Regions from separate parts of the Paenibacillus sp. FJAT-27812 genome, predicted to be linked through region 2. Evidence: riboswitches for the same ligand, from Rfam matches in the RefSeq annotation. Region 2 holds a riboswitch; the other holds the start of a gene.

Region 1 (4,197 bases), 450 kb from region 2:
TTAACGTGAAGTATCCGCTCGCGATCGCTTTGCTTATTATCATCGTTGATATTATGCCGATTCTTGGAACAGGCTCGGTGCTTGTTCCATGGGGAAGCTATTTACTGCTTACGGGCAACATGTATGTGGGCATCGGGCTTATCGTGCTGTTCCTCGTTATTACCGTGTTCCGCCGCATTGTGGAGCCAAAAATCCTCGGCGACTCCGTCGGTATCGGGTCATTGTCAGCGCTCGTCAGTTTATACGTAGGCTTCAAGCTCGTTGGCGTAATCGGCGTTTTCATCGGACCGTTAGTCGTGATTATCTATATGGCGGCGCGCAGAGCCGGATTATTCCAGATGAAGTTCAAGCTATAGGCAGAAGGGCCGTGTCAAAACCATTTCCGGGAGCGTATGATACTGCAAAATAAGCAGATCATGTAGGAGGCATCCGATGAGATGGCACCAATCAAAGTAGCGATTGTTACCCCTGGCTCGTTCCCCATTCCGTCCTCAGGAAGCAGCTCGGTTGAGCGGGTGGTTGAGAAGTTTGCACCGCTGCTGATGCCTTACGCAGAGCCGCGCATTTATGGGAAACTAAGCAGAAGCCTGCCGCGCCTGGGACAGTTTAAAGGTGTTGTTTGCGAGAGGTTTTCAGCCGCCAGCAAGCAGCGATATATTCATGAAGTTGGCCGTGCGGTAAAACGGTTTTCTCCCCATGTCATTGATGTGGAGAACCGTCCCCAATTCGTGCTGACGATGAAGCAAATGAATCCAGGCAAACGCGTCTGGCTTTATTTGCATTCCTCTACTTTTATTTCTCCGAATCATATATCACCTGCGAAGCTGCATCAATGCTTGCAGGCCGCAGATAAAATCATCGTGAACAGCGAGTTTATTAGGCGAGTCGTCGTATCCAAAGTGCCAGAGGTTGCATCTAAGCTGCGGGTTATTTATCCAGGCGTGGATACGGTACGTTTCCCGTCGCAATACTCTGCCGCAGGCGCTGCAAAGAGGGAAGCGCTGCGGAAAAAAAGAGGGCTGACCGACAAAAAAGTGGTGCTGTTCATGGGAAGACTCATTCCGCTGAAAGGCGTACACCATCTGCTGAATATTGTGCCGCAGCTAGCGAAAAGCCATCCAGAGCTTGTTGTGGTCATCGTCGGAAGCCCGTTTTATGGCTCCCATCGCAAGACGGCGTATGCGCGCAAGCTCGAGAGTCTGGGACGCAAATGCCCGGGCCATGTTCGGTTTGTGCCCTACGTGCCGCATAATGAAGTACCGGGCTGGATGCTCGTAGCCGATGTAGCGGTCGTTCCGTCCGGGCAGCGCGAAGCCTTTGGTCTTGTCAATGTAGAGGCGATGTCATGCGGCGTTCCTGTCGTTGCAACGCGAGCGGGCGGAATGAAGGAAATTATTCGCAACGGCGAGACGGGGTATCTAGTTAATCAAGCCCGGGTCGAATCGGAGCTGCGCGAGAAGCTGCAGCTGCTGCTGCGGGATAAACAGCTGCGCCAAAGGCTGGGCAAGCGCAGCAGAGAGCGCGTCGAGCAGACATTTACATGGCGCCATACGGCGGATCGCTGGGTGAAGCTGCTGAAGGAAAGCGGCATGTAGCTGGTCCTATTTTGCAAGGAGATAGCAAATAGAGGGTTGACACCCTTCTTCTCTTAACGTTATAGTCAAACAAGGAAATCCACTAGGGGCGCCGTCATGGCTGAGATAAAGCGAATTGCTTTGGTCCCTTTGAACCTGATCTGGGTTATGCCAGCGTAGGAAAGTGGGATTGTGCGTTTATGCAACTGCGCGTGATAGCTCTGCCGTTGTCAGCTGGAATGACTGCTGAAACGGAGAACTTTCAAAGCTTCGTCATGATGGGGGAAACTCTCTTTTGATGTTGCGCGTATGACGGCACACTTCGACCGCTCCCTCGCTGGAGCGGTTTTTTTGATGTTGAACGGACTGCGCCGAATCTCGCCAAGCGAGGGTGCGAACCGTTCAACCACGCTCCAGCGATTGCCGTACACGTAGCGACTATACGTGCGCGGAAATAGCGGTGCTTCAAACTTTCTTATATGCTTGCGCATGCCTCCAGGCGGAATTCTACATATTCCATTAGGAGGTTTTTTGTTATGGCGATTATGACCACGCCCCTGCCGGGCAGCCGTAAAGTATATGTTACAGGCTCGAAAGAGAGCATTCGTGTGCCGATGAGGGAAATCGCCCTTGAGGCGAGCACGGGAAGAAATGGCGAAGAGCAGCCGAACGAGCCGATACGGGTCTATGACGCGAGCGGTCCTTATACCGATGAAAGCTATGAAACGGATGTGCGGCGCGGCTTGCCTTCCTTTCGCAGCGAATGGATCAACGGGCGCGGCGATGTGGAGCATTACGAGGGGAGAGATATAAAACCCGAGGATAACGGTTTTATGACGGAAGATAAGGCAAACCAGCGAGGCGCTGAGCGGTTTCCTGGCTTAGTTAGACAACCGCTGCGGGCAAAAGCGGGACATAATGTTACGCAGCTTCATTACGCCCGGAAGGGCATCATTACCTCAGAGATGGAATACATCGCGATTCGCGAGGGGATGGACGCTGAGTTTGTTCGCAGCGAGATTGCGGCTGGGCGCGCGATCATCCCGACAAACATCAATCATCCGGAGAGCGAGCCGATGATTATCGGTCGTCATTTTCACGTTAAAATCAATGCGAATATCGGCAATTCCGCTGTTGCGTCCTCCATCGAGGAGGAAGTCGAGAAGATGACTTGGGCGACTCGGTGGGGAGCCGACACGATCATGGATCTGTCCACGGGCAAAAACATTCATACGACACGGGAGTGGATCGTCCGTAATTCGCCGGTTCCGGTCGGAACGGTACCGATCTATCAAGCGCTGGAGAAGGTAAACGGCAAAGCGGAGGATTTAAGCTGGGAAGTGTTCCGCGATACGCTGATCGAGCAAGCGGAGCAGGGTGTCGATTATTTTACGATACATGCGGGTGTGCTATTGCGTTACATACCGCTCACGGCGAAGCGGGTTACCGGTATAGTCTCGCGGGGCGGCTCGATTATGGCGGCATGGTGCCTGGCACATCATAAGGAGAACTTCCTGTATACGCATTTTGAAGAGATTTGCGAGATTATGAAGGCTTATGATGTGTCGTTCTCGCTTGGAGACGGACTGCGGCCAGGCTCGATTGCCGATGCGAACGATGCGGCGCAATTTGCCGAGCTGGATACGCTTGGCGAGCTTACGAAAATCGCATGGAAGCACGACGTGCAGGTTATGATCGAAGGCCCGGGCCATGTGCCTATGCATTTGATCAAAGAAAATATGGACCGGCAATTAGAGGTTTGCGATGAAGCTCCTTTCTATACGCTGGGGCCGCTTACGACCGATATTGCGCCGGGTTATGACCATATCACCTCGGCAATTGGAGCTGCAATGATCGGCTGGTTCGGTACCGCTATGTTATGCTACGTAACCCCGAAGGAGCATCTAGGTCTTCCGAATAAGGAGGACGTGAAGGAAGGCGTCATTACGTATAAAATCGCTGCCCACGCGGCCGATTTGGCGAAGGGGCATCCGAGGGCGAAGCTGCGTGACGACGCGTTGTCCAAAGCGCGTTTCGAGTTCCGCTGGCGCGACCAGTTCCATCTCTCGCTTGATCCCGAGCGCGCGATGGCGTACCACGATGAGACGCTCCCGGCAGATGCGGCAAAATCAGCGCATTTCTGTTCGATGTGCGGCCCTAAGTTTTGCAGCATGCGCATTACGCAAGACATCAGGGAGTATGCAGCGCAGAACGGGATGGAAACGACGGATGCGATTGAAGCGGGAATGAAGGAGAAGTCGGAAGCGTTCAAAGCGGCAGGGAGCATGATTTATGGCTGATGCGGCTGATCCGGTTTTTTCGGACCGTTATTCCAGGCAAACGAGATTTGCGGCAATCGGCGAGGAAGGTCAGCGCAAGCTGGCCGAATCGTCGGTGCTCATTGTCGGCATCGGCGCGCTTGGCGCATCGCTTGCGCAGCATATGGTTCGCGCGGGCGTAGGCGAAGTCAGGCTGGTCGACCGGGATTTCGTCGAGCCAAGCAATTTGCAGCGCCAAATGCTGTTTGACGAAGCGGATGCGCTTGCCGTCCTGCCCAAGGCGGTTGCCGCAGCCAATAAGCTGCGCCGTATTAACAGCAGCGTGAACATTGAAGCGACAGTTG
Region 2 (4,197 bases):
GATCGTATCAATTCGCTGTCTTACAAATTGGAGAAAGCATCCTCAGCCTTTATGTCTGGCGGCAGCAGATCATTGTTAAGCAGCCATTCTCTTACATGGGACCAGGAAGCCGGGTCCTGATAGCCGAAGGCTTGCTCTCCCGCATCCATAAGCGGCAGCAGGATGTCCAAGCTTTTTGTCTCGATCTCCTTGTCGAGCGGCGACGTTTGATCCTCGTGCTCGAACAGGATCGACAGCGCTTGCTCGGCATTGGCGGAAACGTATTGCTGGCCTTCTGCCATGGCTGTAATGAATTTATGAAAAAGCGCCTTTTTCTTGCTTAGACCATCGTCGCTGGCAACAAGCACCAGCTCGTAATAGTCGGGCACGCCATAATCGGCTGGGTTAATCGCGGTCATGGGATAACCTTCCTTGGCAAGCAGCAATTGCTCATGATTAATGAAACCGCCGATGATGGCATCTACTTTGCTCGTCGAGATCGCCGGAATAAAGCTGAAGCCTACGTCGATCATTTGTACAGCTTGCGGATCTCCGCCGTCCTCCTTAATCATCGTGCGCATCATCGCCTCGTAGAGGGGGATAGAGGAGTAGCCGACTTTTTTGCCGACCAGATCCTTAGGCGACTTTACGCTTCCGCCTTCAGGCACCATCAGATGATTGAGCGGATGCCTGACGATTGCCGCAATGGACTTGACAGGAATTTTCTCGCCGCGAGCCATCAGAACTTGTGGCTGGTAGCTGAGTGCCAAATCGATTTTGCCTGCGGCTACCAGCTTTAAAGCATCGTTTGTGTCGGCGGGCATCTGAATATCAACCTCTAGTCCTTGCTTCTTGAAATATCCGTTCTTCTGAGCGGCGTATAAGAAGGAATGAACGGCGTTTGGATACCAGTCGAGCATAATCGATATTTTCTCTATCTTCTGATCATCGGCTGAAGCATCGGCCTTGGAGGCTTCGTTATTGTCCGTGGCAGCCCCGCCGCATCCGCTTATTACAAGCAGCATGGCAGCAAGCGTGATCAAACCGCTCCAGTTTTTTTTAGCTTTTGTCATCATTTCTTCGTTCCTCTTCTCTTTAAAATCATTTTCTCAAGCAGCATCGCGCTGGCAAATAAGAGAATGCCAATGAGCGATAGCAGAAATACGGATGCAAACATGGCATCGGTGTTCAAATTGCCGGACATTCGCCGGCTGTAATAGCCAAGCCCTTCGCTGCCGCCTAGCCATTCGCCTATCGTAGCGCCTACGACGGAGTAGACGACGGACAGCTTAAGACCGGAGAAGAAGGAGGGCAGGGCAGCCGGAATTTGTATTTTGCGGAAAATGTCCCATCGGGTCGCTCCCATCGTCAGCAGCAGCTCCCGATACTCCGCATCCCCTTTGCTCAGGCCGTCGTAGGTGCTGACGACGATAGGGAAGAAGGCAGTCAAAAAAACGACGGCGACCTTGCCCCAAATCGTATAGCCGAACCATAAAATGAAGATCGGCGACAGAGCAATTAACGGGATCGTCTGGCTAATGACAATGAAGGGATACAGCGCCTTCTCGAGCGTGCGGAACGCATTCATGGCAGCTGCAAGAGCAACCCCGCCTATGACGGACAAGAGGAAGCCAAGCGCGACCTCGCGCAGCGTGGCAGCAAGATGCTTGCCAAGCAGGAGGCTGCTGTCCTCGACCAATGCCCCGCCGATTGCAGTTGGCGCTGGAAGAATGAAGGCGGGAACGAAGCCAAGGTGCACGATCCATTGCCAAACGATAAGAAGGAGCATTAGCAGCAGAATAAAAAGTCCGTAATTTTGCAGCCATGTGTTAAAACGTAGTTTGCGCATGCAGTCGTCGCTCCAAATCTTGCCGCAGCTTCACAAAAGCAGCTTCATAATTCAGCTCATAGTGTCTGGGGCGCGGCAGCTGAACGGCGATTTCCTGCACGCCCAGCGGGCTGCTTTCGGACATCAAATAAATGCGGTCGCTAAGCAATATAGCCTCCTCCAGATCATGCGTAATAAAAAGGACGGTTTTGCGCAGGTCGCCCCATAGCTCAAGCAGCCATTTGTGCATGCCGCGCTTAGTCATCGCATCCAGCGCGCCGAATGGCTCATCAAGGAGCAGAAGCTCTTGCCCGGTCACGAGCGTCCGCAAAAAAGCGGCGCGCTGCCGCATGCCTCCCGATAGCTCATCCGGATAAGCCTGCTCATATCCAGCAAGCCCGAAGCGGCTGAGCAGCTCCCGTATTTGCGCGGAGCCAGCTGCGCGGTCTCCTCGCGCAAGCTCAAGCGGCAGCAAGCAATTATCGAGCACGGTCCGCCATGGGATGAGCAGATCTTTTTGCGGCATGTAGGCGACCTTGCCTAACCGGTGCGGGGCAAGCTCGCCGCGCAGCCTAATTTCTCCTTCGGCAGGCTGAAGCAGCCCGGCCATAAGCTTGAAGAGCGTGCTCTTGCCTGAGCCGCTTGCCCCGATGATCGATACGAATTCGCCGGCGTGAGCCTCCAATGATAGATTGGAGAATACAGGCTTGCTGTTAGATGGATAGGAGTAGGTCAAATGGTGAAGCGATAATAGCGCGGTAATACGCATCCCCCCGTAAACAAATAAAGACCCACCCATTTCCGGAGGGAAATGAGCGGGTCTAACGAACAAACAAGGCTTGCGCGCATGAATGAATGCTGTTTCTGCTCCACTTCCCTCCGCTGGAATGATCCAGATCAGGTTCAAAGGGTCCGGAGCATGCGCTCCATCTCAGCCGTTAGACTCCCCTAGTGAAATAAAATAGGTCCATATTCAATTTGTATTTTTTCTACTATAGCATACACTGGAGAGATGTAAACCATAATTATCCGAAAAGGCGTTGAATAAATGAAAAATTTACTCGTTACGGGCTATCGCGCGCATGAGCTTAATATTTTTAACCAGAAGCATGAAGGCATCGTTTATATTAAAAAAGCATTGACAGGCAAGCTGTTTCCGCTCATCGAGGATGGGCTTGAATGGGTCATCACACCCGGACAATACGGCGTTGACCTCTGGGCATGCGAGGTCGTCATCGCGCTTAAGGAAATTTATCCGCATCTGAGACTCTCGATTATTGCGGCGTATGCAAATCCGGAAGAAAAGTGGAAGGACGATAAAAAGGAATTTTACCAGCAGGTGCTGAAAGGGGTCGATTATTACGCTTCCGTCAGCAATCAGCCGTATAACGGGATATGGCAGTTTAATGCGCGGGACGAGCTGCTCTTCCGCAAGACGGACGGCATTCTGCTCGTTTACGACGAGGATGCGGGCGAGGGCAGCCCAAAGTTTATTAAGGAAAAGGCGCTCAAGAAGCAGCAGGCGGAAGGCTATGAATATATCAGCATCAGCTCGGAAGATATTCAAAGCATCGCGGATGATGACAATTTGTATTCCGAACATTAATGGTTGAAACGGTAGGAGATACATGCGTTCCCAGTGATTTGACAAATCACGGGAACTGCATTATCATCTGATTAGATAGTTATCTAATTAGACGAATGTTAAATATACTATAAAGAGAGGATTTAAAACGATGCAGCTGGATAAAGTTGTCGCGTACCATAAGGCGCTGGCAGATGCGACGAGAATCAAACTATTGATAATGCTCGCTGAGGGCGAGCTGAATGGCCAGGAGCTGGCTGAGAAGCTAGGCGTAACGCCTGCTACGGTCACGCATCATGCGACTAAGCTTCGCGAAGCGAGCTTAATTAATGAGCGAAGAGAAAAAAATACGATTTATTTTTCGTTGAACCATTATTTTATTAAGAGCAACGCGAGTGCCGCGGAGCAGCTCATTTACCGAAACGCGGGAACAGAGAGGGGATTGGAGAGCATGGAGGAGAGCAGCAAGCGATTGCAGGACTCGGTTATCCGAAATTTTTTTACGGCAGAAGGAAAGCTAAAGCATATTCCGGCTCAGCATAAGAAGAAGCTTATCGCGCTGCAGCATATCGTGTCGCAGCTGACAAGGGGACAGAAGTATACGGAGAAGGAGATAAATGTTTTTATTAAAGGCTTCCATGATGATTTTGCTACGATTCGACGGGAATTTATTATGCATCAATACATGTTTAGAGAAAACGACATTTATGAACTGAATCCGCAGGAAATGTGGGCGAAATGGGAGACGTTAACTTAGAGGCGGCGGAAAAAATGATTATACCTATTTTGGGCCTGTAAAGCCCGC

The links. Region 2 has a riboswitch for thiamine pyrophosphate ahead of ADU23_RS29305 (ABC transporter ATP-binding protein). Riboswitches for the same ligand answer to the same signal wherever they lie in the genome.
Region 1: another riboswitch for thiamine pyrophosphate. It lies ahead of thiC (phosphomethylpyrimidine synthase ThiC); the one in region 2 lies ahead of ADU23_RS29305 (ABC transporter ATP-binding protein).

The regions. Positions count from the first base shown of each region.
Region 1 covers NZ_LIGH01000001.1:7,233,516-7,237,712, reverse strand. The annotation lists gene ytvI (sporulation integral membrane protein YtvI) at 1-356, shown strand, start outside; gene ADU23_RS31110 (glycosyltransferase family 4 protein) at 438-1,595, shown strand; TPP riboswitch at 1,670-1,774, shown strand; gene ADU23_RS33075 (hypothetical protein) at 1,805-2,065, opposite strand; gene thiC (phosphomethylpyrimidine synthase ThiC) at 2,111-3,874, shown strand; gene ADU23_RS31100 (ThiF family adenylyltransferase) at 3,867-4,197, shown strand, end outside.
Region 2 covers NZ_LIGH01000001.1:6,786,300-6,790,496, reverse strand. The annotation lists gene ADU23_RS29315 (ABC transporter substrate-binding protein) at 21-1,055, opposite strand; gene ADU23_RS29310 (ABC transporter permease) at 1,052-1,828, opposite strand; gene ADU23_RS29305 (ABC transporter ATP-binding protein) at 1,809-2,576, opposite strand; TPP riboswitch at 2,665-2,767, opposite strand; gene ADU23_RS29300 (DUF1273 domain-containing protein) at 2,856-3,413, shown strand; gene ADU23_RS29295 (DUF2087 domain-containing protein) at 3,544-4,149, shown strand.